2 regions of the Rhizobium sp. NLR22b genome follow, and region 1 is predicted to be linked to the other one. Evidence: riboswitches for the same ligand, from Rfam matches in the RefSeq annotation. Region 1 holds a riboswitch; the other holds the start of a gene.
What was found. A riboswitch is a leader RNA that binds a small molecule or an ion and turns the genes downstream of it on or off. The one in region 1 is predicted to bind thiamine pyrophosphate.

Region 1 (4,266 bases):
GCCGGCTCGTCCAGCCATTCATAACCCGTCGTGCGGCAGGCAAAGCGTCGCAGTTCACCAAGATCGCGAGCAGAGGCGACCACGAGCGTTCCGTTTCGTCGCACCTCTCCCGGCACCATTGCTTCCCATTTGTCGGCGGCGGTGAGACCGCGCGTGAGTACTGCGTCATCAGTACTCTCCCGCTCGCACCAAGGCGCCAACATTCCGCCCGCGAGCCACGAAGCAGCACGCAGGAAACCGTCATATGGATCCAGCACGGTGACCTCGGCATCTCGAGCGCGCAGTTCATGCGCCACCGTCAGGCCGGCGACGCCGGCCCCTTTGACAAGCACACGCATCTCATTCGCCCGAATGTTGCAGGGTTTGAACTGGCATATAGAGGTCGCCGCCCTCGCGATAACGCGCTGCCATCGCGTCTAGCCCCTCCTTCTGCGCTTCGGCGCGGATATCGTGCGAAATCCGCATGGAGCAGAATTTCGGGCCGCACATGGAGCAGAAATGGGTCACCTTTTGGGCTTCCTTCGGCAACGTCTCGTCGTGGAAGCTGCGGGCGGTTTCGGGGTCCAGCGAGAGGTTGAACTGATCCTCCCAGCCGAATTCGAAACGGGCACGCGAGAGCGCGTCATCGCGCAGCTGTGCTGCCGGATGCCCCTTGGCGAGATCAGCCGCGTGGGCCGCGATCTTGTAGGTGATGACGCCTACCTTCACGTCGTTGCGGTCGGGAAGCCCCAGGTGCTCCTTGGGCGTGACGTAGCAGAGCATCGCCGTACCGAACCAGCCGATCATTGCTGCGCCGATGCCGGAGGTGATGTGATCGTAACCCGGTGCGATATCCGTCGTCAGCGGTCCAAGCGTATAGAAGGGCGCCTCGCCGCAGACCTTGAGCTGCTTGTCCATGTTTTCCTTGATCTTGTGCATCGGCACATGGCCGGGGCCTTCGATCATCACCTGGCAGTCTTTCGCCCAGGCGATCTTGGTCAACTCTCCCAGTGTTTCCAGTTCGGCGAATTGCGCTGCATCGTTGGCATCGGCGATGGAGCCAGGACGCAGGCCGTCGCCGAGCGAGAAGGAAACGTCATAGGCGCGGCAGATATCGCAGATCTCCTCGAAATGCTCGTAGAGGAAGCTCTCGCGATGATGATGGAGACACCACTTGGCCATGATCGAGCCGCCGCGCGAGACGATGCCGGTGACGCGGTTGACGGTGAGCGGGATGTAGTGAAGCCGCACGCCGGCATGGATGGTGAAATAGTCGACGCCCTGTTCGGCCTGCTCGATCAGCGTGTCGCGATACACCTCCCAGGTCAGGTTCTCGGCAATGCCCTCGACCTTCTCCAGCGCCTGGTAGAGCGGCACGGTACCGATTGGTAGCGGCGAATTGCGGATGATCCATTCGCGGATGTTGTGAATGTTGCGGCCGGTGGAAAGGTCCATGACGGTGTCGGCACCCCAGCGCGCCGCCCAGAGCATCTTCTCGACCTCTTCGGCCATCGACGACGTGATGGCCGAATTGCCGATATTGGCGTTGATCTTCACCAGGAAATTGCGGCCGATGATCATCGGCTCGGCTTCGGGATGATTGATGTTGGCGGGGATGATCGCTCGTCCCGCCGCCACTTCCTGCCGGACGAATTCCGCCGTCACATGGTCCGGAATATGAGCGCCGAAGCTCTCGCCGTCTCGAACCATTGCCTCCTCCTGCGCCTTGCGGCCGAGGTTTTCGCGGATGGCTATGAATTCCATCTCGGGCGTGACGATGCCGGCGCGCGCATAAGAGAGCTGGGTGACTGCACTGCCATCCTTTGCGCGCAGCGGCTGGCGTAGCGCGGGGAATTCGGGCGTCAGCCTTTCGCCGCTGGCAAAGCCGTTGTCTTCGGGACGGACATGGCGGCCCTTATAGGCCTCGACGTCGCCGCGGGCGAGAACCCAGTCACGTCGCAGTGAGGGCAGCCCCTGTTCGACACGGATCTCGGTGCCCTCGATCGTATAGGGGCCGGACGAGTCGTAGACGACAACGGGCGGCTCGCCCGATGTCGGATGAAGGCTGATTTCGCGCATCGGCACGCAAATGTCGGGATGGATGTCCCCCCGACTGTAGATCTTCCTGGATGTCGGCAAGGGGCCGGTGGTGACGGTTGGGGTGATATTCTTTGCGGCGATGTTCACGGTTTGAGGCTCCAAGTTTGAGTTTGGAGACCCAGTCCTCAGCCGGAATGATGGAAAGACGCCGGCACGGATTCCACGCGTGAATCCGAAACCTCTCGAGCGCTTGCACCGTCCCTACGCCAGTATGAACTGGATCAGGTTCAACGGGTCACTGCGCGCGATAGCAGTATCTCAGCCCCTTGCCGGGACCCCCCTGGTGAATGCCAAAAAGGGTAGAGGCTTGCCGAGGGGACTGTCAAGTGACCATCTGCGATGGCTCAGGATCGTGCGTCGCCGCGATCAACGAATCGACAAGTCAGTCGCCCGACGGCACGCTTCCGCAAGGCAGGCGCTTTTGTCGCATGCAGTGGCTGTCGATTTTTATCCCGCGCAATTCAGCAAGTATGCTGAGCTACCGAAGCGCTATTGAGAAAGCAGGCGCGGAACTGGAAAGTCTAGTACTTTGTCCGTGTAGCTTTCGACCAAGGCGCTAAACGGCGTGCCGTCTCGAAGTTTCAGTACGGCACGATGTTCGAGCAGGAACGGCGGCAGGCTGAGGGAACTTGTTTCATGCGCTGTTAAGCCGTCCATGTCCCAGCCTTCGGATAGAGGGGACCAGAGCAACTTGGCAGACAGGTTTGTGCGAGTGAAATTAAGAGCCTGAACGGCTCTGCCAAACGCGATATCGCTGGTCTTCAAAGCCTGATTCATCTCTGCAGTTAATTTTGCGGGTACATACCAGTTGTCGGCTTCCGACAAGACGCGGTCGCCGCAGACCAGGCGGACGCGGCGATAAGCGATCAGCTCACCGGGTCCGACGGTCAGAAGTTCACGGATGTGCTCATCGGCCGGCTTGTCTTGCCCGCCCACACGCTGAGCTACAATCTTAGAACCTTCCGGTGCGAGCTTGTGCGCGGCGCACCAGCGATCAAGGGTCAACGTAGCACTGGCGTTACTCAGGAGATTGGCATTCAAGGTCTGAAGGACCGCAAGCGCTTCCACTCGAGATGTTGGCGAGTTCAGCCACTGAGACCCTATAGACGGTTCTTGCGCAATTGCGATCTGGGTGCCCAGCACGATGGCAGTCGCTGCAAGTGCGGCGATGCGAATGCGTTTCGAAGAACAAAATGACACGGAGAACGAATCCTTTCTGCGGTGAATTTGATGGGCGAACCCTGCGCGTCAAATTTCCTTGATTTTGGCAGGCGAGCGCGCGTTGTCAGCGTATTTGATGCCAGCAGCAAGATTTGAACTGCGCCTTGCGGGTACCGTTTAACGGTCGGGTTCCCGATAGACTTTCTTACCATCTTCCGATGTTCCTGCCGTGCTGGTTCACACCTGTTGAAGCCTGTGTGCCCGAGCCGTCCTTTGCTTGCGTCGCATCAAGGTCGTCCATGATATCCTCCATCCGCTCGCCGACTTGTTGTTGGAGTTTGCAAGCGTTGGCGACTGAGCCGATGCTTCCATCCCGGAATATGGAAACTCAATAGACGTGGATTTCAAAGGAGGAACGTGGCGGCCGGTCCAAATTCTCCCAATTCACTTAACGGTTTAGCGCCTTTGTCGTCCTCTCGCTCGTTGCGAGATGTTCATATAGCTGGATCGGATAAAATAGCTCGCAACCGAAAGCAAAATCCAGGAGCCATTGTTGGAAAAAGGTCTTCTTCGTCGACCCGGAGCCCTCCTGCCGCTCGAGTGACAATTGCAGACCAGGCAGCGACACACCGTCGATGGTTGCCAACTGCAGATGCGAGGAGCCAAGGCGCTTGTCTGATTGCTTTTTCTGATGCATGTCATCGTGCTCCTTGTGCAAGCCTCCCGACGATGATGTCGCCGGCAAGATTTCAGCATTCATAGGAAGTAATCTTCCTGCACTGTGCTGTCGTAGCTCCTATTCAGGACAATTCATGAAATACGTCAGCAACGCAACAGATGAGACGGATATATCTTATAGTATATCGTTTTCGTTCGAGACATGGCAAATATCCGTGTGAAAAGTTCGTGAGTGATATGGTATATTATTGCATATATACTTACATATATTGATTTTCACAGCTTTGGGTGGCTGGATGGAATGGCAGGTCTTTGAAGGCCACGGCAGACGCCCGCTGGTCGAAATGG
Region 2 (4,266 bases), on a different contig from region 1:
CAACAGGGATTTTCTTGGACGCGACTGTTCTCGTTGCGGCCTCGACGTGCGGTATGGGTCCAATGCAAAACGGCCCGGAACAAGCCGGGCCGTTTTACATTTGCATCTGTTTGCCGATGCCAGCGCCTATTCGCCCTCTTGCCAGAGCGCGTGGAAATGCTGCACCGGACCGTGGCCGGAGCCGACGCTGAGCTTTCCGGCGGCTGCGACCGCGCCGGCGAGATAGTCCTTGGCAATGGCAACAGCCCCTGGCGTCGAGTCGCCTTTGGCGAGTTCGGCGGCCAGCGCGCTGGACAGCGTGCAGCCGGTGCCGTGGGTATTCTTGGTCGGCACGCGTCGCGCCTCGAACCAGTGCAGGCCGTCGGCAGTGGCAAGCACGTCGGGGCTTTCGTCACCGTCGAGGTGTCCGCCCTTGACCAGCACGGCGGCCGGACCAAGGGCGCGCAGCCGCTCGGCCTGGGCGGCCATCTCGGCCCGGTTTGTCGCGACCGGCTGGTGCAGAAGTGCGGCGGCTTCCGGCAGGTTCGGGGTGAGAAGCGTGGCAAGTGGCAGCAGCCGCCTGGTCAGCACGTCGACCGCTTCAGGTGCGAGCAGGGCGGCGCCCCCCTTGGCGATCATCACCGGGTCGAGAACGACGGGGATGCCACGCCGGTGCGCGAGGGCTGCGGCAACGGCCTCGGCGATGCCGGCATTGGCGATCATGCCGATCTTGACGGCGTCGACGCGCACATCGGCAAAGACGGCATCGACCTGGTCGGCGACGAATTGCGGCGGCACCAGATGCACGCCGCTCACCCCTTGCGTGTTCTGCGCCGTCAGCGCGGTCAGCACCGCCATGCCGTAGACGCCGCGGGCGGAAAAGGCCTTGAGATCGGCCTGGATGCCGGCGCCGCCCGAGGGATCGGAGCCGGCGATGGAGAGAACGTTGCGGATCATGGGCGGACCTTTCGGATTTCTGCGGCGATGCGGCGCGTGGCCGCCTCGGGGTCCGGCGTGCCGGCGATGGCTGAGACGACGGCAAGCCCATTGGCGCCTGCGGCAAATACCTCGGCCACGTGGTTCGCCTTGAGGCCGCCGATGGCGACTGACGGCACCGGCGAAGCCTTCACCAGCCTTGCCAGACCGTCAAAGCCGATCGGCTGCTTGTGGTCGGCCTTGGTCGGCGTCGCAAAGACCGGTCCGACGCCGGCATAATCGACGAGACCGGGATCGACGGCGCTAGCAAGCGGCGCGGTCTCGACCGAGAGGCCGAGGATCATCCCGGGGCCGATCATCGTCCGTGCCGTGCGCGCGTCCATGTCTTCCTGGCCGATATGCAGGCCGTCGGCACTTATGGCGATCGCCGCCTCGACATCGTCGTTGACGATGAGCAGGGCGCCGGTTCCCGCAAGCGCTTGTTTCAAGGCTCGGCCGGTCTCGATCATTCTGGTCGTGCCCGCATGTTTGTCGCGCAGTTGCACCATCGTGGCGCCGCCGGCAACGGCAAGGCGCGCGGTCTCGACCATGCCGATCCCGGCGCAGAGTTCGGGGTCGAGGACGAGATAGAGCGAAAGGTCGAAAACCTTCATACGGCCGAAATCCTTGCCCGGGCATCGAGCGTTTCGGCGTCCAGGGCTGACAGCGCATCGAGGAAACGCCAAGCGAAGGAGCCGGGGCCGGCCGCCCCGAGGGCGGCATCCTCGCCCGCGACGGAGAAGGTCGCAAGGGCCGCAACTGTCGCCCCGAACGTATCCTCAGGGGCGGTCGCGGCAAAGGCGCCGATCAGGCAGGTGAGCGAGCAGCCGAGTGCGGTGACCTGCGGCATCAGGACCGATCCGCCTTTGATGCGCACGGCTCTTTCACCATCGGTGACGAAATCGGCCGCACCGGTGACGGCGACCACCGCCCGCTGTCGCTCGGCGAGCCGCCGCGCCGAGCCTTCCGCCTGCTCGACCGGGTCGCGGCTGTCGACGCCCTGGCCGCGGCTCTCTCCGCCGGCAAGGGCGATGATCTCGGAAGCATTGCCGCGGATGATCGTCGGCTTCAGCGCCAGGAGATCGGCGACCGCTCCGCGGCGGAAGGCCGTCGCGTAATGCGCGACCGGATCGAGGACCCATGGTTTGCCGGCTGCGTTGGCGGCCCTCGCCGCCGTCTGCATGCCTTCGATCCATTGCGTCGAAAGCGTGCCGATGTTGATGGTCAATGCATTCGCGATGCCGGCGAATTCGCCGGCTTCTTCAGCGGCGTGCACCATGGCGGGCGAGGCGCCCGACGCAAGCAGAACATTGGCCGCGATGTTCATGGCGACATAATTGGTGATGCACTGGACGAGCGGCGGCTTTTCGCGCATCGCCTTCAGCATGGCTCCCGACGTGATCTTGTTTTGCATGGCGCCCCTTTCAGGCGGGGGCGGGCACGGGGCAATTCGTGCGGGCGAAACCGCGACCCCGAGCGACTCCCTCCGCCGGCATTATCCGGTTCAGGTTCGAAGGGTGCTTCTCAGCCCGTCTGTCGACGGGCGCCCCTGTCTCTCATCGCGCTCTTTTTCGCAGAGAACGGGGCGGATGTCATCTCGAAAATGAGGGTTCGGTACTCTCCTTGCGGCTGCGCTTTAGGCGTGAACGTTGCTGCTCAGGAATGCAATCCCGATCGCATCCTATCCGGCTAACTCAAATCGTGAAGATCCGTCGTAATCGCCGGCCCGATCGAAAACTCCGAAAACCGCACCCTCAACCCGCTGCGCTCCGGCGTGCAGGCCGCCGGCCCGACTTCATAGCGGTCGGCAGCCGGGAAGGGCGCTAGCCGCAGCAGCGGCCAGCGGCTGCCGTCGCGGGAGGCCTGGATGCGCATGGCGCCGCCTGCAACGGTGACGCGGATGTGGAAATCTTCGAGTTCCTTGAAGGGCTGGGACACCGACCAGTCGGATCTGCCGTCGGTGACGACGGCGCTGAGGAAGGCTTCGCCGTCGGTGAATTCGACGCCTGACTTCACCCAGCGTGTTTCGTCGAGGCGCACCATCAGGCCGGCCTGATCGTAGAGGGTGCGGAATTCGCCCTGGATGCGGATCTCGGCGGTGAAGCTGTCACCGGTGGGAAAAGCGAGGAAATGGCCGTTGTCGCGGGTGAAGCCGTAATAGGTTTCGCACCAAAAATCGGTTTTCTCGTCGGTCGTCAGGGTGAGGCTGGTTTCGTCTGCGCGCCAGCTGGCCGGCTCGTTCAGCCACTTTCCTTTGTTGAAATCGATGCTCATCCCGTTCTCCCGTTCTGTTGAAGCCTGACCGAAGGCGACCGCCTGACTTTGGCATATCATGCCGCTTTCATGCAGCGCAGACAGCCGCAGATGAAGATGGTGCTTTTTCGGCGTCGCGCTATCCGCGGCTGCATAATCCGTCGCCCGCGCTTGACAGGATCGATCCAGTTCTTATTCTGTTACAAAAAGATGAATTGCATAATAATGGAACTAAACGGGAGCCATCACATGAAAACACTGGTCGCATTCCTGCTCGGCACCGCGCTCGTCGCCCTGCCGTCCGCCCTGCTTGCCCAGGAAAAGGGCGGCGTCATCAATGTCGCGACGATCGGCGAGCCGCCGACGCTCGATCCGATGTCGTCGACGGCTGATCTTGTCGGCATCGTCACCCAGCATATTTTCGAAACGCTCTACACCTTCGACAAGAGTTGGAACGTCACGCCGCTGCTGGCCGAAAGCCTGCCGGAGATCAGCGCCGACGGCAAAACCTATACGATCAAGCTGAGGACCGGCATCAAGTTCCACGACAATACAGACATGACGTCCGAGGATGTTGTCGCCTCGCTTGGCCGCTGGACGAAGATCGCCTCGCGCGGCAAGCAGGTGGCGGGCTTCATCGGCAAGATCGCCGCGACCGATCCTTCGACCGTCACCATCACCCTGAAGCAGCCCTATGCGCCGCTGACCTCGTTGCTCGCCTTCAACAATTCGGCGGCGATCATCATCCCTTCCGAAAAGCAGGACGAACCGATGAAGGAATTCATTGGCACCGGCCCCTATATGCTGAAGGAGCGCAAGGCCGACCAATATATCCAGCTCGTCCGCTTCGACGGCTATAAGTCACGCGAGGGCGACGGCAATGGTTACGGCGGCGCCCGCCATCAATATCTCGATGAAATCCGCTTCGTGCCGGTGCCGGATCCGAACACCCGCGTCGAGGCCGCCATTTCGGGCCAATATGATTATGTCGACTCGATCGCGGTCGAATCCTACGACAAGCTGAAGGCGTCGACTGCCTCGCAGCCGGTCATGCTGAAG

Region 2: another riboswitch for thiamine pyrophosphate. It lies ahead of thiM (hydroxyethylthiazole kinase); the one in region 1 lies ahead of thiC (phosphomethylpyrimidine synthase ThiC).

The regions. Positions count from the first base shown of each region.
Region 1 is NZ_JABDWM010000028.1:34,878-39,143, reverse strand. It holds gene thiO (glycine oxidase ThiO) at 1-338, opposite strand, end outside; gene thiC (phosphomethylpyrimidine synthase ThiC) at 340-2,166, opposite strand; TPP riboswitch at 2,260-2,371, opposite strand; gene HJC00_RS29745 (hypothetical protein) at 2,569-3,279, opposite strand; gene HJC00_RS29740 (hypothetical protein) at 3,689-4,000, opposite strand; partial or broken gene HJC00_RS33230 (IS5/IS1182 family transposase) at 4,209-4,266, shown strand, end outside.
Region 2 is NZ_JABDWM010000002.1:423,991-428,256, forward strand. It holds gene thiD (bifunctional hydroxymethylpyrimidine kinase/phosphomethylpyrimidine kinase) at 127-936, opposite strand; gene thiE (thiamine phosphate synthase) at 933-1,568, opposite strand; gene thiM (hydroxyethylthiazole kinase) at 1,565-2,368, opposite strand; TPP riboswitch at 2,419-2,515, opposite strand; gene HJC00_RS05725 (DUF1349 domain-containing protein) at 2,644-3,228, opposite strand; gene HJC00_RS05730 (ABC transporter substrate-binding protein) at 3,457-4,266, shown strand, end outside.